2 regions of the Streptomyces sp. NPDC007971 genome follow, and region 1 is predicted to be linked to the other one. Evidence: riboswitches for the same ligand, from Rfam matches in the RefSeq annotation. Region 1 holds a riboswitch; the other holds the start of a gene.
The links. A riboswitch is a leader RNA that binds a small molecule or an ion and turns the genes downstream of it on or off. The one in region 1 is predicted to bind glycine.
Positions count from the first base shown of each region.

Region 2: it holds a riboswitch for glycine, as region 1 does, so the genes downstream of both, gcvT (glycine cleavage system aminomethyltransferase GcvT) here and gcvP (aminomethyl-transferring glycine dehydrogenase) in region 1, are expected to answer to the same signal.

Region 1 is NZ_JBIBJK010000037.1:1,802-16,893, reverse strand. It holds gene modB (molybdate ABC transporter permease subunit) at 1-709, shown strand, start outside; gene ACFZCP_RS43700 (ATP-binding cassette domain-containing protein) at 976-2,067, shown strand; gene ACFZCP_RS43695 (TOBE domain-containing protein) at 2,096-2,515, shown strand; gene gcvP (aminomethyl-transferring glycine dehydrogenase) at 2,584-5,469, opposite strand; glycine riboswitch at 5,644-5,738, opposite strand; gene ACFZCP_RS43685 (PRC-barrel domain-containing protein) at 5,858-6,226, shown strand; gene ACFZCP_RS43680 (DNA polymerase IV) at 6,402-7,754, opposite strand; gene ACFZCP_RS43675 (MerR family transcriptional regulator) at 8,001-8,645, opposite strand; gene ACFZCP_RS43670 (bifunctional nuclease family protein) at 8,906-9,379, opposite strand; gene ACFZCP_RS43665 (MerR family transcriptional regulator) at 9,465-10,202, opposite strand; gene ACFZCP_RS43660 (FHA domain-containing protein) at 10,243-11,073, opposite strand; gene ACFZCP_RS43655 (DUF881 domain-containing protein) at 11,264-12,100, opposite strand; gene ACFZCP_RS43650 (small basic family protein) at 12,106-12,438, opposite strand; gene ACFZCP_RS43645 (DUF881 domain-containing protein) at 12,435-13,352, opposite strand; gene ACFZCP_RS43640 (sugar phosphate nucleotidyltransferase) at 13,471-15,092, opposite strand, start outside.
Region 2 is NZ_JBIBJK010000026.1:35,110-50,201, reverse strand. It holds gene ACFZCP_RS39170 (enhanced serine sensitivity protein SseB C-terminal domain-containing protein) at 1-506, opposite strand, end outside; gene ACFZCP_RS39165 (AAA family ATPase) at 738-1,415, opposite strand; glycine riboswitch at 1,594-1,691, shown strand; gene gcvT (glycine cleavage system aminomethyltransferase GcvT) at 1,850-2,977, shown strand; gene gcvH (glycine cleavage system protein GcvH) at 3,093-3,470, shown strand; gene glyA (serine hydroxymethyltransferase) at 3,485-4,750, shown strand; gene ACFZCP_RS39145 (L-serine ammonia-lyase) at 4,857-6,224, shown strand; gene ACFZCP_RS39140 (phosphocholine-specific phospholipase C) at 6,279-8,249, opposite strand; gene ACFZCP_RS39135 (endonuclease/exonuclease/phosphatase family protein) at 8,279-10,048, opposite strand; gene ACFZCP_RS39130 (Ca2+-dependent phosphoinositide-specific phospholipase C) at 10,510-11,541, shown strand; gene ACFZCP_RS39125 (GH25 family lysozyme) at 11,635-12,192, shown strand; gene ACFZCP_RS39120 (NAD(P)-binding domain-containing protein) at 12,241-12,903, opposite strand; gene ACFZCP_RS39115 (zinc-binding dehydrogenase) at 13,022-14,014, opposite strand; gene ACFZCP_RS39110 (cupin domain-containing protein) at 14,131-15,057, shown strand.

The sequences.
Region 1 (15,092 bases):
CGCCCTGCTCGTGCGCGCTCCCTGGCGCAGCCTGCCGGACCTGCTGACCAGCACCGAGGTGTGGCAGGCACTCCAGCTCTCCCTCGTCAGCGCCACGGCCGCGACCGCCGTCAGTCTCGTCCTGGGCGTACCGCTGGCCTGGCTGCTGGCGCGCACGGACTTTCCCGGCCGTGGCCTGGTGCGGGCCCTGGTGACCCTGCCCCTGGTGCTTCCGCCGGTGGTGGGCGGTGTCGCCCTGCTGCTGGCCCTGGGCCGCAACGGAGTGGTCGGCAAGTGGCTCGACACCTGGTTCGGGATCACCCTGCCGTTCACCACCACCGGAGTCGTCATCGCGGAGGCGTTCGTCGCGATGCCGTTCCTGGTCATCAGCGTCGAGGGCACCCTGCGCGCCGCCGACCCGCGCTTCGAGGAGGCGGCCGCCACGCTGGGGGCCTCCCGCTTCACCGCGTTCCGCCGGGTCACCCTGCCGCTGATCGCGCCCGGCATCGCCGCGGGTGCCGTTCTCGCCTGGGCCCGCGCGCTCGGCGAGTTCGGTGCGACGATCACCTTCGCGGGCAACTTCCCCGGCCGCACCCAGACCATGCCCCTCGCGGTCTACCTCGCCCTGCAGAACGACCCCGACGCGGCCATCGCCCTGAGCCTGGTCCTGCTGGCCGTGTCGATCACGGTGCTGGCGGGATTGCGCGACCGGTGGCTGACCGGCTCCTGACGGTCGGGCACCCATGGGGGACGATCGAACGTGGCACGACAGCACGCGGCCCCGCCGACGACACCGCACCACCACACCCAGCCGCCCGACGACGACACCGCACGACCCCACGCAGCCGCCGACGACACCGCACGAGCCACGCAGCCGGCGCCGACACCGCACAACCGCAGGCACCCGCCGGCGGTGCACAACCGAACCGAGCCGCCCCCGCTGACACGGCACGACCATCCCCCGCCCCCGACGAGACCCGGCTGGACGATCCCTTCATGACCGACATCGACGCCCCTGAGGCCGGCCTCGCGCCCGAGGCCGTGGGCGAGCAGGGGCTGGACGCCCACCTCGTCGTCGACCAGGGCACCTTCCGGCTCGACGTGGCGCTGACCGCCGCCCCCGGCGACGTCGTCGCGCTGCTCGGCCCCAACGGCGCCGGCAAGACCACCGCCCTGCGCGCCCTCGCCGGTCTGGTCCCCCTCAGCGACGGCCATCTGCGGCTCGACGGCGCGTCCCTGGAACGCATCCCGCCCGAGTCCCGCCCGGTCGGCGTCGTCTTCCAGGACTATCTGCTCTTCCCGCACCTGTCCGCCCTGGACAACGTGGCCTTCGGTCCGCGCTGCCAGGGCGCCACCAAGGCCGAGGCCCGTGCGCAGGCCGCCGCCTGGTTGGACCGGATGGGCCTCGCCGAGCACGCCGGCGCCAAGCCCCGCCGTCTCTCCGGCGGCCAGGCCCAGCGCGTCGCGCTCGCCCGGGCTCTCGCCACCCGGCCGCGGCTGCTGCTCCTGGACGAGCCCCTCGCGGCCCTGGACGCCCGCACCCGGCTGGAGGTGCGCGCCCAGCTGCGCCGCCATCTGGCCGAGTTCGAGGCGGTCGCCGTCCTGGTCACGCACGACCCGCTCGACGCCATGGTGCTCGCCGACCGGCTGGTGGTCGTCGAACACGGCCGGGTCGTCCAGGAGGGCACTCCGTCCGAGATCGCCCGCCATCCGCGCACGGACTACATCGCCCAGCTGGTCGGCCTCAACCTCTACCGGGGAGTGGCCGACGGGCACACGGTACGGCTGGAGGCGGGGCCGTCGGTCACGACCACGGAGGACCTGTCCGGCCCGGTCTTCGTGGCCTTCCCGCCGGTCGCCGTCACCCTCTTCAGGGAGCGGCCCGCCGGCGCCAGCGCCCGCAATCTGTGGCGCTGCGAGGTCTCGGGTCTGGAGACCCACGGCGACCAGATCCGGGCCGACCTCACCGGCGAGCTTCCCCTCGCCGCCGATCTGACCACGGCCGGCGCCGCCGACCTGGATCTGCACCCCGGCGCAGCTGTCTGGGCGACGGTGAAAGCGACCCAGACGCACGCATACCCGGCCTGACCGGACACGCGCTCTACCGTGGGTGCCCATGACACTGAGCATCCGCAACCAGCTCCCCGGCACCGTCACCGAGGTCCACCCCGGCGAGGTCATGGCCACGGTCAGGATCCGCCTGGACGGCGGGCAGGAGCTCACGGCGGCCATCACCCTGGAAGCCGTCGAGCAGCTCGGCCTCGCCCCGCAGTCCCGCGTCCACGCGCTGGTGAAGTCGACGGAGATCGCCCTCGCCTCGGGCGAAGTCGAGGGTCTGTCCATCCGCAACCGGCTGCCCGGCGCGATCGTCCAGCTCGTCCACGGCGCAGCCATGGCCTCCGTGAAGATCGCCGTGCCCGGCGGCGAACTCACGGCGGTGATCACCAGGGACGCGGCCGAGGACCTCGGCCTCTTCGTGGGCTCGGACGTGATCGCCCTGATCAAATCCACCGAGGTGTCGCTCGCGACGGCGTGAACAACGGGAGAGCCCCGCCCGAAGCACGGGCGGGGCTCTCACCGGCAGGGCGCTCGGCCCGAAGACGCTCAGTCCTCGTACGCGTCCAGCGGCGGGCAGGAGCAGACCAGGTTGCGGTCGCCGAAGGCCTGGTCGATACGGCGCACCGGCGGCCAGTACTTGTCGGCGACCGAGACTCCGGCCGGGAAGACGGCCTCCTGGCGGCTGTAGGCGTGGGCCCACTCACCGCCGAGCGCGCCCGAGGTGTGCGGGGCGCCCCGCAGCGGGTTGTCCTCCGCGGGCCACTCGCCGGAACCGACCTTCTCGATCTCCGCACGGATGGCGATCATCGCATCGCAGAAACGGTCCAGCTCGGCCAGGTCCTCGGACTCGGTCGGCTCGATCATCAGCGTGCCGGCCACCGGGAAGGACATGGTCGGCGCGTGGAAGCCGTAGTCGATCAGACGCTTGGCCACGTCGTCCACGCTCACGCCGGTCGCCTTGGTCAGCGGACGCAGGTCGATGATGCACTCGTGCGCGACCAGGCCGCCGGGGCCCGTGTACAGCACCGGGTAGTGCGGCTCCAGGCGCTTGGCGATGTAGTTCGCGGAGAGCACGGCCACCTGGGTGGCGCGCTTGAGACCCTCGCCGCCCATCAGGCGGACGTACGCCCAGGAAATGGGCAGGATGCCCGCGCTGCCCCACGGAGCCGCCGAGATCGGACCGACGCCCGTCTCCGGGCCGGCCGCGGGCTGCAGGGGGTGGTTGGGCAGGTACGGCGCCAGGTGCGCGCGGACCCCGACCGGGCCGACACCCGGGCCGCCGCCGCCGTGCGGGATGCAGAAGGTCTTGTGCAGGTTCAGGTGCGAGACGTCGCCGCCGAAGTGGCCCGGCTTGGCGAGTCCGACCAGGGCGTTGAGGTTGGCGCCGTCGACGTACACCTGGCCGCCCGCCTCGTGGACCTGGGCACAGATGTCGGCGACGTGCTCCTCGAAGACGCCGTGCGTCGACGGGTAGGTGATCATCAGCACCGACAGCTCGTCACGGTACTGCTCGATCTTGGCGCGCAGGTCCTCGACGTCGATCTCGCCGTCCCCGGCGGTCTTCACGACGACGACCCTCATGCCCGCCATCACGGCGCTGGCGGCGTTGGTGCCGTGCGCCGAGGACGGGATCAGGCACACGGTCCGCTGCTCGTCGCCGTTGGCCCGGTGGTAGCCGCGGACGGCCAGCAGACCGGCCAGCTCACCCTGCGAACCGGCGTTCGGCTGGAGCGAGACCTTGTCGTAGCCGGTGACCTCGGCAAGGCGCTCCTCCAGCTCACGGATGAGCGTGAGGTAGCCCCCGGCCTGCTCGGCGGGCACGAAGGGGTGCAGCTGGCCGAACTCGGGCCAGGTGACCGGCTCCATCTCCGTGGTCGCGTTGAGCTTCATGGTGCACGAGCCCAGCGGGATCATGCCGCGGTCGAGCGCGTAGTCGCGGTCGGCCAGCTTGCGCAGGTAGCGCAGCATCGCGGTCTCGGAGCGGTGGTCGTGGAAGACCGGGTGGGCGAGGTAGTCGTCGGTGCGCAGCAGCGCCTGGGGCAGCGCCTCCCCGGCGGCCGCGTCGAGCGTCTCGATGTCGCCCGCGACACCGAAGGCGGCGAAGACGGCGTCCAGCTGGGCGCGGTTGGTCGTCTCGTCGCAGGCGAGGGAGACGTGGTCGGCGTCGACCGGGAGCAGGTTGACGCCCTTGTCACGGGCGGCGGCGACGATGTCGGCGGCCTTGCCGGGCACACGCGCGGTGAGGGTGTCGAAGTAAGCGCCGTGGACGATCTCGACACCGCCGGCCTTCAGGCCCTCGGCGAGGATCGTGGCGTAGCGGTGGGTGCGGCGGGCGATGGTACGCAGGCCCTCGGGGCCGTGGTAGACGGCGTACATCCCGGCCATCACGGCGAGCAGCACCTGCGCGGTGCAGATGTTGCTGGTGGCCTTCTCGCGGCGGATGTGCTGCTCACGGGTCTGCAGCGCGAGGCGGTAGGCCTTGTGGCCGTCGGCGTCGACGGAGACACCGACGAGACGCCCGGGCAGGCTGCGCGCGAACTTCTCGTGCACCGCCATGTAACCCGCGTGCGGACCGCCGAAGCCCATCGGGACGCCGAAGCGCTGGGTGGTGCCGACGGCGATGTCCGCGCCCAGCTCACCCGGCGAGGTCAGCAGGGTGAGCGCCAGCAGGTCGGCGGCGACGGTGACGAGGGCGCCCAGCTCGTGCGCCTGGTCGACGACCGGCTTGATGTCACGTACGGCACCGGAGGCGCCCGGGTACTGGATCAGGACGCCGTTGATCTCGCGCGCGGCGATGTCGGCCGGGATGCCGTCGCTGAGGTCCGCGACGACGACCTCGACGCCGGTCGGCTCCGCACGCGTCTCGATGACGGCGACGGTCTGCGGCAGGGCATCCGCGTCGACCAGGAACAGGCCCTTCTTGTTCTTGCCCATGCGCCGGGACAGCGCCATCGCCTCGGCGGCCGCGGTTCCCTCGTCCAGCAGCGAGGCGCCGGAGGTGGGCAGGCCGGTCAGCTCGGCGACCATCGTCTGGAAGTTCAGCAGCGCCTCCAGACGGCCCTGCGAGATCTCCGGCTGGTACGGCGTGTAGGCCGTGTACCAGGCCGGGTTCTCCATGACGTTGCGCAGGATGACCGGCGGGGTGAAGGTGCCGTAGTAGCCGAGACCGATCATCGAGCCGAGGACCTGGTTTTGGTCGGCGAGCGAGCGCAGCTCGGCGAGCACCTCGGCCTCGGTGCGGGCGCCCGGCAGGTCCAGGGCGTCCGCGTTCTTGATCACGTCCGGGACCGCGGCGGCGGTCAGCTCGTCGAGGGAGCCGTAGCCGATGTGCGCGAGCATCTTGGCCCGCGCCTCCTGGTCGGGCCCGATGTGGCGCTGCTCGAAGGGGATGCCCGCTTCGAGCTCGGAGAGCGGAATGCGGTGGGCGGTCATTGCGGAGGCCTCCTGGTCTGACACGACCTTCGAGGGGCACCACGGCGTGGGTGCCCCGACGGCCTCCCCCTCTGTCATCTCAACCTGAGAGCTTCACCGGACACCCGAAGGCGCCGGCTTTCACCGTCGGTGAGGGCGGACGCCGTCGACACCCGCCCTGCTTTCCAGAGTGACCTCGTCCGTGCGGTACGTGAGCCTGAGAGATTCCGGGGAGGATTTGCTCCTTCGGCGCCTCCGAGATGCTCGGAGGACTCTCCCGCACGGGATCAGCAGCCGCTGTCAGCCTACCAGCGAGGTCAACGCCCGAGCCCTCGAGTGGCCGCCTCCCTGAATGTGCTCTTTTGTAGTGCTTACGGATGAGTTGCGACCACGTGGAGGGAGAGGGACCGTGCAGACCGACATCGATCCGCGCAACCTGATCGGCCGCAAGGCGTTCGACAGCAATGGCACCAAGATCGGCACGGTCGACGAGGTGTACCTCGACGACGCGACGGGCGTGCCCGAGTGGGCGGCCATACGCACCGGGCTGTTCTCCCGGGACGCCTTCGTCCCCCTGGAGCCGAGCGAACTGGTCGAGGGTGCCCTCCGGGTCCCCTTCGAACGCTCGCTCATCAAGGACGCCCCCGACTTCGGCGTGGGCCGCCATCTCTCTCCCGAGCAGGAACTCCAGCTCTACCACCACTACGGCCTGGACGTGACCCCACCCCCCGCCCCGGACCGCGACTTCGGCAAGCTGGCAGGCACCGAGGAAAGCTGAGCTCCCTCGGCCAGCCCCCTCCCGCCGACGTCACCTGCCCAGGGGCGCCGGGAACTGCGTGACACGCCACAACGAACCCGCACCCGCCAACCAACCATCACCCGCCCAGGGGCGCGGGGAACTGCGCGAGAAACCACAACCAACCCGCACCCGACGACGGCCGCACAAGCGGCCTCTACACCTCGGAATCCACCCCGTCCAGCACCAACGGCAGCGGCTCCGCCACCTCAAGCGCAGGATCATCGACGAGAAACGTCCGCACCCTCCCCGGAGGGGACTGCGGCGTCTCGAAGCGGACGGTGACCCGCCCCAGGCCACTGCCCTGCACCCACCCGTGCCCGTACTCGGCGTGCCGTACGTCGTGGCCCGCCCGCCAGTGCCGCTCCGCGGGCTCCGGGTCCGCCGCGGCCTCGGGAACGACCTCCTCCGGCGCTTCCACGGACGCGGCCCGCTCCCCCGCCGCCTGCGCGAACAGGTCCTCCTGCGTGTAGTCGGCGAGCCCGGAGACCCCCACGCCGAGCAGCCGGACACCTCCCGTGGTGTCCACGGACTCCAGCAGCCGTGCGGCCGCCTCCCGGATCACCGCCGGGTCGTCCGTGGGACCTCTGAGCGTCTCGGACCGGGTCAGCGTCGAGAAGTCGTACCGGCGCACCTTCAGCACGATGGTCCGCCCGGACAGCCCGGCCTCGCGCAGCCGCCGCACGCACCGCTCGGCGAGCCGCTGCACCTCCAGGCCGACCCGCAGCCGGTCGTGGATGTCCACGTCATAGGTGTCCTCGACCGACACCGACTTGGTCTCCCGCTCGGCCACCACGGGCCGGTCGTCCCGTGCCAGTGCCATGGCGTACAGCGCGTGCCCGTGCGCCTTGCCCAGCAGCCGCACCAGCTCGTCCTCACCTGCCTCGGCCAGCTCCTCGACGGTGGTGATCCCGGCCCGTCTCAGGTGGTCCCCGGTGGCCGGTCCGATCCCGGGCAGGGTCCGCACCGGCATGGGGCCCAGCAGCGCCCGCTCGGTCCCCGGCTCGATGAGCACCATTCCGTCGGGCTTGGCCTCCTCCGAGGCGATCTTCGCGAGCATCTTGGAGGCGGCCAGCCCCACCGACCCCGTGAGCCCCGTGGCCGCCCGTATGTCCGCGCGCAGCTTCGCTCCCGCCAGGCGAGCCGACTCCTCGTCCCAGGCCGCCGACCCGGCCTCCAGGTCCACGAACGCCTCGTCCAGGCTCAGCGGCTCCACCAGCGGCGACAGCGCGCGCAGCAGCGCCATCACCTGGTCGCTGACCGACCGGTACAGGGTGAAGCGCGGCACGAGGTACGCGGCGTTCGGCGCCAGCCGGCGCGCCTGGGCCATCGGCATCGCCGAGTGGACCCCGAAGACTCGTGCCTCGTACGACGCGGTGGCCACCACCCCGCGAGGCCCCAGTCCGCCCACGACGACGGCCTTCCCGCGCAGGCTCGGCTTGGATGCCTGTTCCACCGAGGCGTAGAAGGCATCCATGTCGAGATGCAGGATCGTGGGAGCGTTTCTCACACCTCGATGCTGCACCACGGCACTGACAATGGACCGGCACGGGACGGGCCGGAGCAGGGCTGCGACGCCCGAACGGCCCCCGTGCGGTCAAGCCGGGCCGTCAGGCCCTTCCACGCGCGAGAGCCCAGCGCGCGGGCGTGCGCTCGGGCGTCCCTCTTGCGGTTGCGGGATCCCCCGGACGGCTCGGCAGGGCTGCCCGGACGGCCGGGTTGCGAGGCCGTTCAGACGACCGGGTTCCGGGGCCGTTCAGACGGCCCGGTTGCGGCGCCGCGCCAGTTCGTCCGCGGGGTTGTGCCCGATGAGCGTCTCCCCGGTGTCGATGCGCTCCCCGTGCAGCTGGGAGAGTGCGCTTTCCACATCCCGCCAGACCACGCCGACGGCGATCCCGAAGATGCCCTGACCGCCCTGGAGCAGGGCGTGGACCTCGTCCGGCGAGGTGCACTCGTAGACCGTGGCACCGTCGCTCATGAGGGTCATGCGCTCCAGGTCGCGGAAACCGCGTTCCCGCAGGTGCTGTACGGCCGATCGGATGTTCTGCAGCGAGACCCCGGTGTCCAGGAACCGCTTGACGATCTTCAGGACGACGATGTCCCGGAAGCTGTACAGACGCTGGGTGCCCGACCCGTGGGCAGGCCGCACACTGGGCTCGACGAGACCTGTGCGGGCCCAGTAGTCGAGTTGCCGGTAGGTGATGCCGGCCGCCGCGCAGGCCGTGGGCCCTCGATAGCCGATCTCCTCGGACGCCATGGACGCCGCCCCTCCGCCGTTCGGCACCGCCGTCGGTCGCTGCTGGGCGTGGCCGACCGCGCTGCTGTGAAGCGGGTACGGGCCGTTCTCCCCGAGACCGCGTCCGGGGGCACCCCCCACCGTACCGTCGCCGCTCGTTCTCACGCCGACCTCCGTCCTTGACCTGCCTTCTCGACGGTAGGCAGTCACCAGGGGTGCGTCAACGATCGCCACACTCGGCACGCCGAGTGATAATCACCCTAGGAGTGGTTTCCCGTCCCCACCGCGGGGAAAGGCTAGCCGAATGCGTTCGCGGGAAGCCGTAGGACGCTCTCAATGGCCGGTGGCAATTGCCACGGGGCGGGGGCCCGACGCGCCGCTGACGGGCCGGTCACAGACCCTCCGGCCGCCCGTCCGGAGCCGACTCACTGGCTGCTGGTGCCGAAGTCCTCGGGCGAGATCTGGTCGAGGAACTCGCGGAACTTCTCCACCTCGTCCTCCTGCTCGTCCGGAATCGCGATGCCGGCATCGTCCAGCACCGTGTCGCTGCCGTAGATCGGCGTTCCGGTACGCAGGGCGAGCGCTATGGCGTCGGAGGGACGGGCACTCACCTCGACCCCACTGGCGAAGACCAGCTCCGCGTAGAAGACGCCCTCACGCAGATCCGTGATGCGTACTTCGGTCAGCTCCTGGCCGACGGCCTCCAGCACGTCCTTGAACAGGTCGTGGGTCAGCGGTCGCGCGGGCGCCATGCCCTGCTGGGCGAAGGCGATCGCCGTCGCCTCCCCCGGCCCGATCCAGATGGGGAGGTAACGGTCGCCTCCCACTTCGCGCAGGAGCACGATCGGTTGGTTGGAGGGCATTTCGACCCGGACACCTACGACATCGAGCTCGTTCACACAGCAACCCTAGGCCGTGCCCGGGACGTTTGGGTAGTCGGGCCGGGAACAGGTGCCCGATCCGGCCGTCCGGGAACTCCGCCGTTCAGGGCAGCCGCACGCCGAGGGCGGTCTGTACCAGCGCGGCGTGCAGCTTCACCGTGAGCGCCGCCAGCTCCTTCGTACGGGCCTCGGCATGTGCCCTGGTCTGCGGGTTGCGATGGCGCTTCAGAGGGGCCACCACCTGGTCCACGAGGCCCGCCTCGCGGTCGGCCGCGGCCTTCATCACCCGCAGGTGACGCGGTTCGATCCCGAACCGGCCCAGCTCGGCGACGAGCGAGGCCACGGTGACGGCCTCGGCCTCGTACGCCCCGTCCTCCACAGGAGCGACGAGCCCGTACGACTCCCACTCCTTGAGGGCGTCCTCGTCGATGCCGGCGGCCGCCAGCAGCTCGGCCCGCCCGACCCGGGCGACCGTCGGCCGCTGGACCTGCTCCGGCACGTCCTCCCCGGTACGCTGGCGCCCCACCACGGGCAGCTGGACGGCCTCGCCCCGCTCCATGGCCGCCAGGTGCTCCCGGATCACCTTGAGCGGCAGATAGTGGTCCCGCTGCATCCTCAGGACGTGAGCGAGGCGCTCGACGTCCCCGGCGCTGAACTTGCGGTACCCCGACGGGGTCCGCCGCGGCTCGATGAGCCCCTCCGACTCCAGAAAGCGGATCTTGGAGATGGTGACTTCGGGGAACTCGTCGCGCAGCGCGTTCAGCACCGTGCCGATGCTCATCAGCCCACTGTCCGTGGCGGCGGTACCGTTTCGGGCACCGCCGCTCGGTGTTTGAAGCATGGACCTTCCCTGGGGTCCCACCGGACGGGATCCGGCGGGGTCAGATGCCCTGCCGGCTCGCGTAGAAGACCAGCCGGTACTTGCCGATCTGCACCTCGTCACCGTTCGCGAGAGGGACCTGGTCGATCCGCTCGCGGTTGACGTACGTGCCGTTCAGACTGCCGACATCGGCCACCGTGAACGAGCCGTCCGGAGAGCGCCGGAATTCCACGTGCCGCCGCGAGACCGTGACGTCGTCGAGGAAGATGTCGCTCTGCGGATGACGGCCGGCCGTGGTCAGGTCGCTGTCCAGCAGGAAGCGGCTGCCCGAGTTCGGGCCCCGCCGCACCACCAGGAGCGCCGAGCCCGGCGGCAACGCGTCGACCGCGGCCTGCGCCTCGGGCGAGAGCATCGGCAGCGGCGTCTGGCCGGTCACCTCCGCGTCGTAGGCCTCGAGGCCGGAGATGGAGATGGTGGACGTCGTCTCCGAGGCGCGTTCCGGAGCCACCCCGGCACGCAGCGGCGCGCCACAGTTGGAGCAGAACCGGGCGTTCTCCGCATTGCGGTTACCGCACCTCGTACACACCAGGGCCGACATGGACGGATCCTCCTGCCGCGGCTGTCCCGACGGGGCATGGGTCGCGTACGGGTCGGAGGCAAACCCTCCACCCGCACCTGAGGTTGACGGTTGCCCGAAACCTATGCCGCCGGACTGCGCAGGGTCAACAGACGCCGCGCCCTGACCTCCGGAAATGTCACCGCCCGGACCAGCGACCTGGTCACGGAACAGCGGACGCTGACCCTCTGCGTCAGGCTGTGCGCGATGGCGAGCGGTCGCGTTGTTGCTACCCTCTCGCGCGCTCTTGCCGAACAACTTCGCAAACAACTTCACGGGCGATTCCCCTTGACCGAAACAGACCCGCCCGTGGGGCAGGACGAACCCTGATTGCCTACACCGGCCGACCCGGACATCCTCACAACGTCCGTATCCACCAGACAGTTTCCACCACGCACCGCCCCTTCGGTGCGCCGACCCCCCGCAACCTCATGCCCCTGCCGGACGTCCCCCATGCACCACCGGTTCACTGGGAGGACGACCGAGCGTAGTCAGGCTGCTTCGCCTGTCGCAAGGCGTCGACGACGATCTTGCTCGACCGCTCCACAGTCACCGTGGCCTGCTCCTTCTCCAGGGTCTGCACCACGCCTCCAGGGATGTTGAGCGCCGGCTCGAGGTCCTGCGGCTTGCCGATGATCTGGAAACGATAGGGGGCGTTGATCTTGTTCCCGTCGACGCTCACGCTCTTCCCCGAGTCGGTGAAGTAGGTGCTCGCGACCACTCGTACCCCGTTCACCTGGACCGCCTCCGCGCCGGCCGCGCGCAGCTCTTGGATCGCGTCGAGCAGCATGTCCGCCTTGACCGTCCCCTTCGTGTCCTCGATCGTCATGGTGATGCCGGGACCCTGCGCCGCCACGGTGCCCGCCAGAATGCCGAGTTGCCTCTCCTTCTCGGCCGTCTGCTTGCGTGCCTCCGCAGCCTGGTCGGAGCTGCTCTGCAGCTCCGAGCGCTGCTTCTCGAGTCCCTGCTTCTCGTCCTCAAGACGCTGAGTACGCGAATCCAGTTCATCGAGAATGCGAACAAGATCTTCCTGGCGCGCGCCGCGCAGCGCACTGTCGCTGTCGCTGTTCGACGCCACCTGCACGGCGAGCCCGAAGCCGAGCCCGAACAGCAGCAGGGCGACGATGAGTTGGGCACGCGTGAGCCGCAGCGGCCACAGCCCCTTCACCAGCCGCTGACGCCCGGTGAGCGGCTGCTCACCGCTGTGGGCGGGAGCCTGTGCGGACTCCGCGGCCGACGCAGGCACCTCGTCGGGCAGTTCCTTGCGCAGCCTGTTCTCCGGCTGCTCCTCCTGGTTGCTCATCGGCCTCACGCCCTGAAGACGTGTCGCCGGATCGCCGCGGCGTTGGAGAAGATCCGGATACCCAGGACCACGACGACACCCGTGGACAGCTGCGCGCCCACGCCCAACTTGTCCCCCAGGAACACGATCAGCGCGGCCACGACCACGTTGGACAGGAACGACACCACGAAGACCTTGTCGTCGAAGATCCCGTCGAGCATGGCTCGCAGACCACCGAAGACGGCGTCCAGCGCCGCCACGACGGCGATCGGCAGGTAAGGCTCGACGACCGCCGGAACCTCGGGCCGGACCAACAGGCCGGCCACGACTCCCACGACGAGGCCCAGTACGGCGATCACGATGTGCCCTTCTCAGTCTTCTCGGCGTTCGGCTGTGCTGTGCGTACGATCACACTCGGTGCGGCGGGCAACCGGACGTCACCCTGCGCGGAGATGGTGGCCCGGATCCCGTAGCTCTGCTCCAGGGCGTGCAGGTACAGCCCGTCGGCGCTGTTCTGGAACCTGGTGCTCAGCCGATCCCCGTCCCCCACCGCCAGCACCGTGTACGGCGGCACGAGCGGTCTGTTGTCGACCAGTATCGCGTCACCCGCGGCCCTGACCGCGGACAGGGCCGTCAGGCGCTGTCCATTGATCGAGACGGCTTCGGCGCCGGAGGCCCACAGCCCGTTGACCACCCGCTGCATGTCCCGGTCCCGGACCCGCCCGGTGTCGGAGAAACCGGAGGTCTCGCGCGGGTTGGTCCCCTCGCCGCCGGTGCTGGCCTCCTTGGCGTCGTTCACGACGAGCCTGACCCCCGGGCCGTGCACCGCGGTGGCGCCCGACAGGACGCCCATCAGATCCGCCTCGGCACCAGCGCCGCTCTTCTTCAGAGCCGCCCGCTGCCGCGCGCTGACGTCGTCGCGCAGGGCGTCGACAGTGCTCTCCAGCTTGTCCGCGCCCGAGGTCTCCCGGTCGATGCGGTCGATCAGCTCCTGGCGCTCCTTGGCCACCACGGGCGCCGCCACGCGCGCCTGCGCCGCCCCCACGGTCACCACCAGCGCCGCGAGCACCAGCCCGGCCGCCAGGCCCAGCTTCGCCCTGAGGGTCTTCGGCAGCCCGCCCTCCCCCTCGGTCTTCTTCCGGGCGGCGGCCTCGGCGTACCCGTCGTCCAGGCTGTGGTCCATGACGTTGGTGATCAACGACATGGAAGCGTCCGGACGCTGCGGCCGCGGGGGGCTGCTCCGAACGGGGGGTTGCTGCGGCATGCCGCACATCGTCGCATGTCGCGACCAGTACCTCCGAATGGCCCCACCGGCGTGCCGGACAGGCCCCCTTGGGGACACTTGTCCGGCACGCGCGCGTGCGGTGGTTTTGCCGTCCGAACTGCCCGCTCTACCGCCCTGCGCTGTCCACCACGGACGACCACTCGTCCAGCAGGGCCTGCGCCCCGGCATCGTCCGGGCCCTCGGCCCACAGGTGGGTGACCGCCTCCGCCGGGTCGGGCAGCACCATCACCCAACGGCCGTCGGTCTCCACGACCCGCACACCGTCGGTCGTATCGACAAAGCGATCTCCGGCCGCCTCGACGACGCGCCGCATGACCAGACCCTTGACGGCCCACGGCGTCGCCAGGTCTCGCTTGAGGACGTGCGCCCGGGGAATCCGCGCATCGATCTGGCTCAGGGTGAGCTGGGTGCGCGCCACCAGCCCGATCAGCCGGACGAAGGCCGCCGTGCCGTCGTAGACGCCGCTGAACTCGGGGACGATGAAGCCACCCTTGCCGTCACCGCCGAAGATGGTGCCTTCCTCGCGCCCCACGCGCGTGAGGTCGTCGGGAGAGGTGGTGGTCCACTCAACCTGCGTGCCGTGATAAGCGGCCACCTGCTCGGCGATCCGCGTCGTCGTCACCGGCAGCGCCACCCGCCCGCTGCGCCGCTCGGCCGCCACCAGGTCCAGCATCACCAGCAACGCCCGGTCGTCCTCGATGATCCGGCCCTTCTCGTCCACGAGCGACAGCCGCTCACCGACGGGGTCGAACCGGACGCCGAACGCCGCCCTTGAGGACGCCACTATCTCGCCGAGGCGCACCAGCCCGCTCCGGCGCATCTCTTCCGTCTCCGTGGGCCTGGACTCGTCGAGACCGGGATTGACAGTCAGCGAGTCCACACCGAGCTTGCCCAGCAGGCTCGGCAGGACGAGGCCGGCGCTGCCGTTGGAGGCGTCCACGACGACCTTGAGACCCGATTCCGCGATCCCGGTGGTGTCGACGTTCCTCAGCAGAGAACCGGTGTACGAGTCGAACACACTCGCCGGGAAGTACAGGTCACCGATCTCTCCGGGGAATGCCCTGCGGTACTCCTGTCGCGCGAAGACCCGGTCGAGCTTGCGCTGACCGCCCTGCGAGAGGTCCGCGCCCTGCCCGTCGAAGAACATGATGTCGACGGAGTCGGGCACGCCCGGCGAGGTCCGGATCATGATGCCGCCGGCACTGCCGCGCGCGGTCTGCTGCCGGGCCACCGGCAGCGGCACGTTCTCCAGATCTCGTACGTCGATGGCGCTGGCCTGCAGCGCGGAGATCACGGCCCGCTTGAGCGCACGGGCACCGCGGGAGTGGTCCCGGGCCGTGGTGACCGTGGCGCCCTTCTTCAGCGTGGTCGCATAGGCGCCGGCCAGCCGCACGGCCAGTTCTGGGGTGATCTCCACGTTCAGGATTCCGGACACCCCGCGGGCGCCGAACAGCTGGGCCTGGCCTCTGGACTCCCAGATGACCGAGGTGTTGACGAAGGCACCGGCCTCGATCGTCTTGAACGGGTAGACCCGGACATTGCCCTGGACGATCGATTCTTCACCGATCAGGCATTCATCACCGATGACTGCCCCGTCCTCGATCCGGGCAGCCCGCATGATGTCGGTGTTCTTGCCCACGACACAGCCACGCAGATTGCTGTGCTGGCCGACATACACGTTGTCGTGGACGACGGCCCGGTGCAGGAAAGCACCGCTCTTGACGACGA
Region 2 (15,092 bases), on a different contig from region 1:
ACCGGGTCGTCCTGCCAGTCGGGCTCGAAGAGGCGGACCCGGCCTCCGGTGCTGGGGCCGTCCAGCGCGGTGCGGCTCCCTCGGGACAGCTCGGCCACCGCCTCGGGCGGGAGCGGTATGCCGACCACGCCGTCGGGGTTGACGGCGATACCGACCTGCGGGGGCAGACCGCGGGCGAACTCCACCGCCGGGGCGATGGTGTACGACATGTGGGAGCCGGTCACCTGCCGGAGCTGCTCCTCGGAGCTGAAGACCGGGACGTAGACCCGGCCGTCGATCTCCAGGGTGGGCAGGTCCAGCGGGCCGCTGTCCGGGCCGCCGCCGTTGGGCAGCGGGATCCAGAGGAAGCTGCGGCCGAGGACTTCGACGATCCGGCCGCCCGCGGAGGGTATGCCGAGGGAGGCCGAGAGCACCTCCTCCAGCTCGTTGCCGGGCCAACCGCCGTGCGGGTGGGGGTGTGCCTGTGCCGGGATGTCCGCGGGAAAGCCCGCCGCCGAGAAGTCCATCTGCCTGCCGCCTGCTGGGAACCGCCGTTGTGATGCAAAAGGCTAGCGGGTGCCTGTGACACCGCTCAGTCCGACGACCGGCTTCAGTCCGACGACCGGCCGGTTCCGACGACGGGCTCGCTCCGGATTCCGGCCGACGACGGACTCGCTCCGGATTCCGGCCGGTCCCGACGACGGGCTCGCTCCGGTTTCCGGCCGGTTCCGGTGACCGGCTCGGTCCGAGCCAGCGCCTCACTCCGGGCCGGCGGTGAAGCCGATGCGGTGCAGGACGTCCGCCGCGTCGCGGTCCAGCAACACCGCCGAGCCGCAGCCGGCGGGCAGCTCCCCCCGCTCCACCGCGCCGACCAGGCGGGCGGCCGTGCGTCGGTGCCGGCGGAAGGCGTAGCGGGACACGCCCCGGCCGCGCCGGCGCTGGCCCTCCCTGGCCGCCGTCGGGGTCACGTCGAGCAGGAGCAGGTGCAGGGTGCCGCCGCGGCGGCGGGCCTCGCGGGCCAGCCAGGCGCGCACCCAGGCCTGGGTGCCGCAGTCGTGCACGACGACCCCCTCGCCGGTGCGCAGGGCGCGGTGCAGTCCGGCGTAGTGGGCGAGGCGCACCAGCGGGCGGTAGAGGGCGTACGGCAGGAGGCGGGGCAGGCGAAGGGCCCAGCGCTCGCGGGTGTCCTGGGAGTCGATGCGGTGGCCGGGGACCGTGCGGTGCATCAGGGTGGACTTGCCGCTGCCGGGCAGGCCGGTGATCACCACCAGGTCACGGGGGCCGAAGAGCAGTGCGTGCGGGCTGCGGCCGGCGCGGTCGCGCAGATCGCGGACGACGGGGGCCGGGCGCTCGGCGCAGCGCTCGCGGGCCGGGGCTGAACGCTGCCCGGGCACCATGATGCCGGTGGTGGCGGCGTAGGCCGTGGTCCTGTTCACCGTGATCGTCCTCCCCTGTGGGCGTGCAAAGGTCATGCCCCTCGGATGTAAAGAGAAGGTAATGCGCGGTGTCCTGTGGTTCGGTGCGCGTAGTGCCACAGGTCGGTTACAGATGCGGACCCTGACGGGTGGGGGTCCGGCGTGCAATGATGTGGCCGCCAACTGCATATCGGCCGCTTGAATCCGCGCGGGAGAGTTCCCAGCAGTCTTCGCTGGGACGCCGAAGGAGCAAGTCCCTCCCTTGAATCTCTCAGGCCCCGTTACCGCGCGGGCGAGGCACATCTGAAAAGCGGGCCGCTGTGTCAGTGGCTCCACCCAAGGTGCAAGCCGCGATCGCCCCCCTGTGGCGGTCCCGGCGAACCTCTCAGGTTCCGATGACAGATGGGGAGGAACGTTCCTCGCCCGTCATGCCTGCCTTGGGAGACGACCGACCGATGAGCAGTACCGAACCCACCGAGCTGCGCCACACCGCGCTGGACGCGCTGCATCGCTCGCTCGGTGCGACGATGACCGACTTCGCGGGCTGGGACATGCCCCTGCGCTACGGCTCCGAGCGCGACGAGCACGTCGCGGTGCGGACCAGGGCCGGTCTCTTCGACCTCTCCCACATGGGCGAGATCACCGTGACCGGGCCGCAGGCGGCCGCCCTCCTGAACTACGCCCTGGTCGGCAACATCGCCTCCGTCGGCGTCGGCCGCGCCCGCTACACCATGATCTGCCGGGCCGACGGCGGCATCCTGGACGACCTGATCGTCTACCGGCTGGCCGAGACCGAGTACATGGTCGTCGCCAACGCCTCCAACGCCCAGGTGGTGCTGGACGCGCTGACCGAGCGTGCCGCGGACTTCGACGCCGAGGTCCGTGACGACCGTGACGCGTACGCGCTGATCGCGGTCCAGGGCCCCGAGTCCCCCGGGATCCTGAAGTCCCTCACCGACGCCGACCTGGACGGCCTGAAGTACTACGCGGGCCTGCCCGGCACGGTCGCGGGCGTCCCCGCGCTGATCGCGCGCACCGGCTACACCGGCGAGGACGGCTTCGAGCTGTTCGTCAAGCCCGAGCACGCCGTGGCGCTGTGGCAGGCGCTGACCGAGGCCGGCGAGGGCGTCGGTCTCGTGCCGTGCGGCCTGTCCTGCCGGGACACCCTGCGCCTGGAGGCGGGCATGCCGCTGTACGGGCACGAGCTGACCACCTCGCTCACCCCCTTCGACGCCGGGCTCGGCCGCGTGGTGAAGTTCGAGAAGGAAGGCGACTTCGTGGGCCGCGAGGCGCTCACCGAGGCCGCCTCCAGGGCTGAGCAGAGCCCGCCGCGGGTACTCGTCGGACTGATCGCCGAGGGCCGCAGGGTGCCGCGCGCCGGCTACCAGGTCGTCGCGGGCGGCACGGTGATCGGCGAGGTCACCTCCGGTGCCCCCTCCCCCACCCTGGGCAAGCCGATCGCCATCGCGTACGTCGACGCGGCGCACGCGGCGCCGGGCACCGAGGGCGTCGGCGTGGACATCCGGGGAAGCCACGAGCCCTACGAGGTCGTGGCACTGCCCTTCTACAAGCGCCAGAAGTAGACGCCGGACGCGGTCCGTACCCGGACCCTGACCCTGCGCACATTCATCTGCTCACCAGCAGTCTCAGCAGTCCCCCATTGACCACCACTCCCGCGCGTACAGGAGAATTCAGGCCATGAGCAACCCCCAGCAGCTGCGCTACAGCAAGGAGCACGAGTGGCTGTCGGCCGCCGAGGACGGCGTCTCGACGGTCGGCATCACCGAGTTCGCGGCCAACGCGCTCGGCGATGTGGTCTACGCCCAGCTCCCCGAGGTCGGCGACACGGTGACCGCGGGCGAGACCTGCGGCGAGCTGGAGTCGACCAAGTCGGTCTCCGACCTGTACTCGCCGGTCACCGGTGAGGTCGTCGCGGCCAACCAGGACGTGGTGGACGACCCGTCGCTGGTGAACTCCGCCCCCTTCGAAGGCGGCTGGCTGTTCAAGGTCCGCGTCACGGAGGAGCCGGCCGACCTGCTCTCCGCCGACGAGTACACCGCCCAGAACGCCGGCTGAGGAGGCGTAGCCGTATGACTGTCCTGAACACGCCCCTGCACGAGCTGGACCCGGAGATCGCCGCCGCGGTCGACGCCGAGCTGCACCGCCAGCAGTCGACGCTGGAGATGATCGCCTCCGAGAACTTCGCACCGCTCGCGGTGATGGAGGCCCAGGGTTCGGTCCTGACCAACAAGTACGCCGAGGGCTACCCGGGCCGCCGCTACTACGGCGGCTGCGAGCACGTCGACGTCGCCGAGCAGATCGCCATCGACCGGATCAAGGAGCTGTTCGGCGCCGAGTACGCCAATGTGCAGCCCCACTCCGGCGCCTCCGCGAACCAGGCGGCGCTGTTCGCGCTGGCCCAGCCCGGGGACACCATCCTCGGCCTGGACCTGGCGCACGGCGGCCACCTGACCCACGGGATGCGGCTGAACTTCTCCGGCAAGCAGTTCGACGTGGTCGCGTACCACGTGGACGTGGAGACCGGCCTGGTCGACATGGCCGAGGTCGAGCGGCTCGCCAAGGAGCACCGCCCGAAGGTGATCATCGCGGGCTGGTCGGCGTACCCGCGGCAGCTGGACTTCGCCGAGTTCCGCCGGATCGCCGACGAGGTCGAGGCGTACCTGTGGGTCGACATGGCGCATTTCGCCGGCCTGGTCGCCGCCGGTCTGCACCCGAACCCGGTGGAGCACGCGGACGTGGTGACCTCCACGACCCACAAGACGCTGGGCGGCCCCCGCGGCGGCGTCATCCTCGCGAAGAAGGCCTTCGCGAAGAAGCTGAACTCGTCCGTCTTCCCGGGCTTCCAGGGCGGCCCCCTGGAGCACGTGATCGCGGCCAAGGCGGTCTCCTTCAAGGTCGCGGCGAGCGAGGACTTCAAGGAGCGCCAGCGCCGTACGGTGGAGGGCGCGCGGATCCTCGCCGAGCGGCTGACCGCCGCCGACGCCCGCGAGGCCGGCGTGAACGTGCTGTCCGGCGGTACGGACGTGCACCTGATCCTGGTCGACCTGCGCGAGTCGGAGCTGGACGGCCAGCAGGCCGAGGACCGCCTCCACGAGGTCGGGATCACGGTCAACCGCAACGCCGTCCCGAACGACCCGCGTCCCCCGATGGTCACCTCGGGCCTCAGGATCGGCACGCCCGCCCTCGCCACCCGCGGCTTCACGGCCGAGGACTTCGCCGAGGTCGCGGACGTGATCGCCGAGGCGCTGAAGCCGTCCTACGACGCCGAGGCCCTCAAGGCCCGGGTGAAGGCCCTGGCCGACAAGCACCCGCTGTACCCGGTTCTGAACAAGTAAGTCACCTTTTACGGGGCACCGCGCACACTGGAAGAACAGCGCGCGGTGCCCCCGCACCCGCGCCGCCCCCGCACCACCCCGCACCACCCTGCATTGAGGAGTCCCCGTGGCCATCTCGGTCTTCGACCTGTTCTCGATCGGCATAGGCCCGTCCAGCTCCCACACGGTGGGCCCGATGCGCGCGGCACGCATGTTCGCCCGCCGCCTGCGCAACGAAGGCCTCCTGGAGAAGGCCGCGTCCGTCCGTTGCGAGCTGTACGGCTCGCTCGGCGCGACCGGCCACGGCCACGGCACCCCGAAGGCGGTGCTGCTCGGCCTGGAGGGCGCCTCGCCGCGCACGGTCGACGTGGAGTCGGCCGACGAGCGGGTGGAGAGCATCCGGAAGACGGGCCGGCTCTCGCTCCTCGGCGAGCACGAGATCCCCTTCTCCTTCGACGACGACCTGGTCCTGCACCGCCGCAAGGCCCTGCCGTACCACGCCAACGGCATGACCCTGTGGGCCTACGACACCGCGGGCACCGAGGTGCTCTCCAAGACGTACTACTCGGTCGGCGGCGGCTTCGTCGTGGACGAGGAGGCGGTCGGCGCGGACCGCATCAAGCTGGACGACACGGTCCTGAAGTACCCCTTCCGCACCGGCGACGAGCTGCTGCGCCTCACCGGGGAGACGGGCCTGTCGATCTCCTCCCTCATGCTGGAGAACGAGCGGGCCTGGCGCACGGAGGAGGAGATCCGCGCGGGCCTGCTGGAGATCTGGCGGGTGATGCAGGCCTGCGTCGCGCGCGGCATGTCCCGGGAGGGCATCCTGCCCGGCGGTCTGAAGGTCCGCCGCCGCGCCGCGGTCTCGGCCCGGCAGCTGCGCGCCGAGGGCGACCCGCTGGCCCACGCGATGGAGTGGATCACGCTTTACGCGATGGCGGTCAACGAGGAGAACGCGGCGGGCGGCCGGGTCGTGACCGCCCCGACGAACGGCGCGGCAGGCATCATCCCGGCGGTCCTGCACTACTACATCAACTTCGTGCCCGGCGCCGACGAGGACGGCATCGTCCGGTTCCTGCTGGCCGCCGGCGCCATCGGCATGCTCTTCAAGGAGAACGCCTCCATCTCCGGCGCCGAGGTCGGCTGCCAGGGCGAGGTCGGCTCCGCCTGCTCGATGGCCGCGGGCGCCCTCGCCGAGGTCCTCGGCGGCTCCCCCGAGCAGGTCGAGAACGCGGCCGAGATCGGCATGGAGCACAACCTCGGCCTGACCTGCGACCCGGTCGGCGGCCTGGTCCAGATCCCGTGCATCGAGCGCAACGGCATGGCCGCGGTGAAGGCGGTCACGGCCGCGAAGATGGCGATGCGCGGGGACGGCTCGCACAAGGTGTCGCTGGACAAGGTCATCAAGACCATGAAGGACACCGGCGCGGACATGAGCGTGAAGTACAAGGAGACGGCCCGCGGCGGCCTCGCGGTGAACATCATCGAGTGCTGAGAAACGATACGTCCGCAGGGTGGGACCGGTTGTCCGGTCCCACCCTGCGTCGTCTCAGCCGGCGTGGACGGTGCCCGCGTACCGCTGGGCGAACCGCGTGCCGGTGCCCGCGGTGACCGTGATGTCGTAGCGCCCCCGGTCGGTGCGCCACGTCAGGCGGGTGTGGTCGCCCGCGCCGACCCACACGGTCCGCTCCTGGCCGGCGAAGTCGTTCGGCGTGATCGTGAACGCCACCTCGGCGCCGCCGGTGTTGCGCAGTTCCAGCTCCACCGTGGCGTGCTCCGGCCGCCCCGGGGACCGAAGGGCCGCCCGGACCGACGGCACGGCCACGTCGTCCTGGCCCGCGCGGACCACCGTGCCGGAGAAGCGGCGGACGAACCCGTCGGCGCCGTACACGGAGAAGTCGTAGCGGCCGTCGGTGCCCGCGGCGTCCCACACATAGGTGCGCGACGAGCGCGGCGGGACCGTGAACGGCGTGCCGGTGAAGGGCAGGGCGACGTTCGGCAGCACGGTGAAGTGGTAGCCGACGCTGCCGTCATTGGTGAGGGTGCAGGTGACCTTGCCGGTGGCGCGGTCGACCGACACGTCGGCCCACGGGCGGTACGGCAGGGCGCGGTGGGGCCGGTCGCCCTCCTCCTGCGCGGGCATGGACTGCTGGTCGGGCACCTTGACCGCCGGCAGCTCGCTGCCGGCGTCCGCCTTGGCCATCAGCGCGACCGTGTCGGGAAGCCCGGGGATGCTGTAGTCGGGCTTGCTGAAGTCGAAGCAGCTGGTGAGGTCGCCGCAGACGGTGCGCCGCCACTCGGAGATGTTGGGCTCCTGCACGCCGGTGACGCGCTCCAGGAAGCGCAGCACCGAGGTGTGGTCGAAGACCTGGGAGTTGCCCCAGCCGCCGCGCGACCACGGCGAGACGACCCACAGCGGCACCCGGCTGCCGAGGCCGATGGGCTTGCCGTTCGCGAACTCGTCCTTGGTGCCGGACTCGGGGAACGGCGGGATGACGTGGTCGAAGTAGCCGTCGTTCTCGTCGTACATGAGCAGGAAGACGGTGTGCTTCCAGACGTCGGGGTTGGAGAACAGCGACTGCAGGGCGGTGTCGACCCAGTGGGCGCCGTAGTCGGGGCTGGCGTTGGGGTGCTCGCAGAACAGGTAGGGGGCCACCAGCCAGGAGACGGTGGGCAGCGTGCCGTCCTTGCAGTGCCGGTCGAACGCCGTGAGGTCCCACTTCGTCATGGCGTTGATGTACCGCGGGTCGTCCTTGGGGAACTCGTGGAACTGCTTGAAGTACGACAGCGCGTTGTCGTCGTAGTCGCCGTTGCGGTCGTCGGAGCCGTCGGGGTTGTGGTAGACGCGCCAGGTGATGCCGGCCTTCTCCAGGCGCTCAGCGTACGTCGTCCAGTCGGCCACCGGGTTGTTCGTGACCGGTGTGTTGTCGGTCCACGGGCCGGTGGTGCCGTCCACGCCGGGGCCCGCGGTGCCGGTCCACAGGTAGAGGCGGTTGGGGTCGGTGGGGCCGTTCAGGGAGCAGAAGTATCCGTCGCAGAGGGTGAAGGCGTCGGCGAGGGCGTACTGGTAGGGGATGTCCGCGCGGGTGAAGTAGCCCATGGTGCGCTCGCCCTTGGACTGCACCCACTTGTCCATGGCGCCGTTGTTGACGGCGCTGTGGCCGGTGTCCCAGTCGTGCGGGAGGCCGCCCGCGTTCTGCGCGTTGTACTTCGTGGTGTCCATGCGGAAGGGCAGCAGGTGGCCCTCCTTGCGGCTCCGGTCGGGCTGGCGGAACACGGACTCGCCGTCGGACAGGACGGTCGTCTGGCGGTCGCCGAAGCCCCGAACGCCGCTCAGGGTGCCGAAGTAGTGGTCGAAGCTGCGGTTCTCCTGCATCAGGATGACGACGTGCTTGACGTCGGCGATGCTGCCGTGGCGGGCGCCGCTCCCCGCGGCCTGGGCCGTGCCGGGGAGGCCGGCGGCTATGGCGGCTCCCGCCGCGGTGGTGCCGATGAAGCTGCGGCGGCTGATCTCGGTCATGACGGGAAGGTCCTTCGGGTGGTTCGCGGTCAGCCGCGGGCGGACAGGGAGAAGGTGACGACGGCGGCCGCGTGGTCGGAGGGCCAGCCGTTGGCGGCGGTGTCCGGGACCGGCCGGGGCCAGCCGGTGAACAGGCTGTGCGCCTCCTGGACCTTGAGCCGCCCCGCGAACTGGATCTGGTCGATCCGGTCCTGCGGCTCCGCCCCGCCGCCGCCCTCGCGCTGCGGTCTGACCGGGGACCAGGTGGTGCCGGGCACCTTCACCGGGCTGGGGTGGGCCTCGCGGAAGGCGTCGACGAGACCGGCCTTCTCCAGCGCCTCGGTGACGGGCCAGCGGACCCGGCCCACTCCCCCGTGCGCGGACGCGGTGCGGCTCGTCCAGTCGTGGTGGGACGGCGAGGCGAGCGAGGCCGCCAGCACGACGGGATTGCGGGAGGCGAGGTCCGGCCGCAGCGCGGCCAGCAGCGCCTGCGTCTGCCGGTAGCGGGCGGTCCCCTTCTCCGCCGCCTCGACCTGCGCGGGCGTGCGGCCCGCCAGCAGCGCGTACGGCCCGTAGTCGGCGTCGTCCAGCCGGGCCGTCCACAGGCGTACGGTGCGGTCGCCGGGCAGGTGCAGCGTCGCGGCGGCGGCCGGCAGCTGCTCGGTCGGGGGGACAACGTCGCCGAGCGGGTAGCGGCTCACGATGCCGAGACCGCCGGCCTGGTGCGCGTGCCAGCCGAGCGCCCCGGCGAGGTTCTCGGCGCCCTTGTCGCCGCACTCCTGGAGCGCCACGACGTCCAGGCCCTGGGTGAGCACGAGCCGCAGCTGCTTCTCCAGGAAGCCGTCGACGTGGGTGCCGGCGTCCCAGAGGTTGAGGGTGGCCGCCTTCAGGCGGAGCCGCTCCCGGGAGGTGCGCACCGGCACCTGGACGGTGACGGTGTCGCTGCCGGCGGCGCTGTCGGTGACGGAGGCCACCAGCCGGCCGGGCCTTCGGGGCGCGAACAGCGGGGCCCTGCCGCTGACCGTGCCGTCCTCGGTCACCGACAGCCAGGAGTCGCCCCCGACCCGCCTGAAGGCCGCGCTGCCCGCGGCGTTGCCCTCGGGCCTGATCCACAGACCGCCCAGCTGCACCGAGAAGTCCTTGCCGGCGGTCTGCGCCTCGGTGGTGACGGCGTCGACGACCGCGTGCGGGCGCGGGATCACGGGACGCACGACGAAGGTGAACGGGGCCGTCTTCGCGAGGATCCCGTAGCCGTCCTTGGCCAGCAGGTAGGCGGTGTACGGGCCGCCGCTGAGTCCGGCGGTGTCGAGGGTGATGTCGCCCGAGGCGCCGGGGGTGTACTGCCAGGCGAGGGAGGAGCCGTGCCCCGGCTGCCGGTCGCCGTCGTAGACGCCGATCCAGTTCTTCGCGTCGGGTGCGTCCGTCGTCCAGTGGAAGGAGAGCTTGTCGCCCTCGTGCGGTGCGGGGGTCGTCAGCTCGACCAGGTCGCCGACGGGGGCGCCGGCCGCGAAGCTGAACGGCTCGGTCCTGGCGAGGACGCCGTAGCCGTCCTTGGCCAGCAGATAGGCGATGTACGGGCCGTCGCTCAGGCCGGAGGTGTCGAGGGTGGTCTGTCCCGAGGTTCCGGGCACGTACGACCACACCAGCGAGCTGCTGCCGGTGGCGGGCTGCCGGTCGGCTGGGTAGACGCCGATCCAGTTCTTGGGGTCGGGGGCGTCGGTCGCCCAGGTGAAGGCCAGTTTGTCGCCGCGCTGCGGGGGCGTCGCGGAGCCGATCGTGATGCTGCTCCCGGACGCGGCGGTCTGTGAGAGGGATGACACGGTGTTGGGTCCTCTCCGCCCCGGGCACCGTCGTGACGACACCCGGGTGAGCAAAGTTGTCTATATAACTTCGCCCCACAGCAAGCCGTCCTCCGGCGACTTCCCCATGAACGAGAGGTGGCCACCGCCTGGGAGGAAGGCGGAAATCTGAGAGCTCCCGGTGCGGACGCAAGGATCGGCATCCATCCGGAGAACGGCGCTTGACCTGCAATTTTGACGAGCCGCGAGGCTTCGTTGCGACGCGTCGAAGCCGCCGTGGCCACGTACCGGCGAGTAGCCGCCCGGCCGGGCCCGGCGCCTCCCTTCCCGCACGGTTCGATGCCCGAGCTGTGCACAGCTCAGGGCCGAGCGCGCACAACGGGGAGGCGCGGTACGGGTGATGTTGCCCCTGGGGCTACCACGCGGTAACCGCTTCCCCCTACGCTGCCGCCAACTCGGCGACAGCAAAGGGGAATTGAGACATGCGCATCCTGAGACGACTGGCGGCGCTCGTGGGCGCCGCCGCTCTGCTGGCGGTGGTACCGGCGAACGCCCGGGCGGCGTCGCCCACGTTCTCCGGGACGACCGCGATCGGCACGCACAACGCCTACGACAAGGCCAAGTACACGTATTTCGCACAGGCGCTGGACTCCGGCGCCTCGCTGCTGGAGCTGGACGTGTACGTGGACAGCCTGACCCACCGGTGGCGGGTCAGCCACAGCAACCCGTTCGGCAACGACAACAACTGCGAGGCCGCGAAGACCCCGGGCGACCTGTACAGCAAGAGCCGCAACCAGGATCTGGGCAGCTGCCTGGACAACATCGCGGCCTGGAACCAGCTCCACCCCGACCACCCGCCGATCGTGTTCAAGGTCGAGATGAAGGTCGGCTTCAACGACAAGGGGGGCATGGGTCCCGACGAGTTCGACACCCTGGTGTCACAGAAGCTCGGCAACAGCGTCTACCGGCCGGCCGACCTGCTGGGCGGGACGCACTCCTCCCTGGACGCGGCGGCCCGGGCCGACGCCTGGCCCGCCCGCGACTCCCTGCGGGGCAAGTTCCTCTTCGAGCTGATCCCGGGCACGGTGGAGCAGGCGAACCCCTTCGACCACTACTGGACGGACCAGGAGTACGGCGACCATCTGCGCGACCTGTACGCGGCAGGGCGGATCGGCGAGGCACAGGCTTTCCCGGCCGTGCTCGGCGCGGCCGCCGGCGACCCGCGCACCAGCCGTTACGACGCCTCGATCCGGCCCTGGTTCGTGTTCTTCGACGGGGACGCGGCGACGTACGTGAACAACGGCTACGACACCTCGTTCTACTCCGCGAACCACTACATCCTGATCACGACCGGCGCAGACGGGGTGTCACCGGCGATCTCCTCGACCGACCCGACGGACGCCGAGGTCGCCGCCCGGCTCTCTCTGCTGGCCAGGGACCACGCCAGCATCATCACCTCCGACTGGTCGGCCAAGTCGCCGTCGGTGCTGGGATCGGTGACCACGCGAAGCTGACATTCCGGGTCCAGGGGCGGATCCCGCGTGCCAAGGTGGGGCATACATCAGTCAACTCCTGTCACCCCCACTGACACTTCAGGGAGTCCCCCCATGATTCATGGAATCGACGTCAGCGCGTTCCAGTCGTCCTCGTACGACACGGACGGCCTCTCCTTCGTCTTCATCAAGGCGACGGAGGGGCGTTCGTACATCAACCCCAGGCTCACCGCCCAGGCCAAGACCGGGCGCGACGCCGGACTCGTCGTCGGCTTCTACCACTTTCTGTGGCCGGGGCACATCACCGCCCAGGCCGAGTACTTCGTCCAGCACGCCCCGGAGAAGGCGGGCGACCTGCTCGCCGTGGACTGGGAGACCACCAGCGACGGCACGCACGCCAGCAATGCCGAGAAGGACATGTTCATCCGGACGCTGAAGGAACTCCGGCCGCACAACAAGGTGCTCCTGTACGCCAACCGCGACTACTGGCTGAACGTGGACGTCACCTCCTACGCCGGCGACGGCCTGTGGATCGCCGACTACGTCACCGCGGGCAAGCCCCGCATCGAGGCCAAGTGGCGCCTGCACCAGTACAGCAGCGAGCCGCACGACAAGGACGTGGCCGACTTCGCCGACAAGGCCGCGCTGCGGAGCTGGGCCGCCGGGGCCTGACCCTGCCCGCGGTGACCGTCCGGGTCAGCCCCGGAAGTCCGGTCCGGGTCAGCCCCGGAAGTCCGCCGGCCGTTCCCGAGACGCCTCCGACAGAGCCTTCCGTACGGCCTCGGCCCCCGCCTGCAGGCCGTACACCGGGGTGCCGGGCTGCTGGCGCCAGGAGTCGTCGATGCCGCCCGCGTCGACCGTGTCGAAGCCCAGCTCGTCGATGAGGTCGCGCACGACCTGCTTGGCGGCCTCGTCGTCGCCGGCCACCGGCAGGGCCATGCGGCCGGGGTCGCCGGCCGGGCGGGGGCGCTCCAGGATGTCCTGGGCGTAGGTGCCGTTGAAGGCCTTGATCACGGGGTGACCGAGGTGCCGTTCCGTCCAGCGGCTCTCGGTCAGGCCCTCGTCCTCGATGCCGGCGATGCGGCCGTCGCGCTGCTGCGGGTAGTAGTTCCCGGTGTCGATCACGGCGGCGCCCTCGGCCGCGCCGTCCAGCAGCCCGGAGGCGAGGTCGGGGACCCGCTTGAGCGGAACGGTGACCACGACGACCCGGGCGCCCCGGGCCGCCTCGCTCGCCGGGACCGCCCTCGCGCCGGTCTCCTCGGCCAGCTCCTTGAGGGTCTCGGGGCCGCGGGAGTTCGCCACGGACACGTCGTGCCCGAGGGCGGTGAGCCGCCGGGTGAGGTTGCCGCCGATGTTGCCCGCGCCGATGATGCCGATCTTCATGACAGGCCTCTCAGGATCAATGCATGCGCATGCTTCCGTCGTCGGCGACAACCCGGCGGGGAACGGGCCTATTCCACGGCTGCGGCAAAAGGACGAACGGTCCCCCGCGGGCACCCCGTCAGAGCCGGACCACGATCTTGCCCGTATGCCGGTTGGACTCCATCAGACGGTGCGCGTCCCCGATGCGGTCCAGGCCGTCGACGACCTCACCGACGACCGGACGGAGGGTGCCGTCACCGAGGCCCGAGCCGATGTAGCGGGCCGCGCGGCGGCGGCCGTCGGCGGTTGCGGTCACCGTGAAGTTGCTGTAGCCGTGGACGGTGACCGGCCAGGTCCGGGGCAGCTCGATGGGCTGCTCGGAGAGCCAGCCGTAGGAGATCATGGTGGCGTCGTCGGCGACCGCGGCGCCCAGTTCCCGCAGGACCGGACCGCCGATCGCGTCCAGGACGATGTCGGCGCCCCGGCCGCCGGTCAGCCGCCGGGTCTCCTCGCCCGCGTCCTCGTGGCCGGTGACGATGACATGCTCGGCGCCCAGGTCGAGCAGGGCCCGCCGCTTGGCCTCGGTGCGCGTGGTGGCGATCGGGACCGCACCGGCACGCCGCGCCACCTGGATGGCCGCGGTGCCGACCCCGCTGGACGCCCCCGTGATCAGCACATGGTCCCCGGCCGTCAGCCCCGCCCGCTGGACCAGGGCGCCGTACGCGGTCGTGTAGGTGAGCCAGACGGCTGCCGCGGTGACGGCGTCGATGCCGGCGGGGCGCGGCACGAGCGCGGTCTCGGGCAGCAGCACCAGCTCGCCGTACACGCCGTGGGAGCTGAGGTTGAAGTTCGCCGCGGTCAGGACCGGGTCGCCGGGCGCGAACGAGGTCACGCCCGTGCCGACCGCCGCCACCTCGCCCGCGGCCTCGTAGCCGTTGCGGGAACCCGGCAGCGTCGGCCGGTAGTAGTAGGTCCCGGCGCGGAGCATCGCCTCGGCCCGGTTCAGCCCGAGCGCCTCGACCCTCACCAGCACCTCGCCCGGCCCGGGATCCGGCAGCTCGACCTCCTCGACCGTGAGTACGTCGGGGCCGCCGAGTTCGTGAAAGAGCACTGTACGTGCGGATGTTGTCATGCCGTCGACGTTAGGCTTCGGAGGGAAGACGATCCATGCCTTGCTGTCTCGATTTCCTGTCCGTACGTCTCTCCCGAACGCCTCCATGGGCGGGGGTTCCCGCCTAGGCTGGCGGCATGGACGTACTCAGCGATGTGATCGCGGCCATGCGCACCGGCCGGCCGCACTCCGCGCGCCGGGACAAGTACGCGCCCTGGGGAGTGCGGTTCGCCTCGGCCGACGAGGCCGGATTCCATGTGGTGCTGCGGGGTTCGGCCTGGCTGATCCCGCAGGACGGCGAGCCGGTGGCGCTGGCGCCCGGGGACGTCGTCTTCCTCGCGCACGGGCAGGGACACGCACTGGCCGGCGCGCTCGACGCGCCGCTGCAAGAGGTACAGCTGCTGCCCGACGGCACCTGGAGCAACCCCGCGGACCCCGGCGAGCCGCGCTCCGGCTGCCCGGACACGGTCACGCTGTGCGGCACCTACCGGCTCGACCGCGACCGCGCCCGCCGGCTGCTGGCCGAACTGCCCGAGGTCGTGCACCTGCCCGCCCGGGTCGGCAGCCACCGCTCGCTGCGGGCGGCGGTGGAACTGCTCGGGATGGAGCTGGAGGAACAGCGGCCGGGGACGGACGCGATCGTCACCTCGCTGCTGGACACCCTGCTGCTGTACATCCTGCGGGCCTGGTGGGAGAGCGAGCTGGCCGCCGGGCGGGCGCGCGGCTGGGCGGCCGGGCTGGCCGACCCCGCGGTCGCGGCGGCGCTGCGCGCGGTCCACGGCGATCCGGCGCGCGCCTGGACGGTGGCGGAACTCGCCGCGGCCGGCGGCCTGTCCCGGGCGGCCTTCGCCCGCCGGTTCACCGCGCTGCTGGGCGAGCCGCCCCTGACGTACCTGACGTGGTGGCGGATGACGGTCGCCGGACGGCTGCTGCGCCACGACGACCTCAGCGTGCGTCAGGTGGCCGGGCGCGCCGGATACACCTCGGAGTTCGCCTTCGCCAAGGCCTTCAAGCGGGAGTACGGGGTGGCGCCGGGGCAGTACCGGCGCGGGAGGACGGCCTAGACGCGCCGCACGCCCCTGCCGACCCGGCGGACACC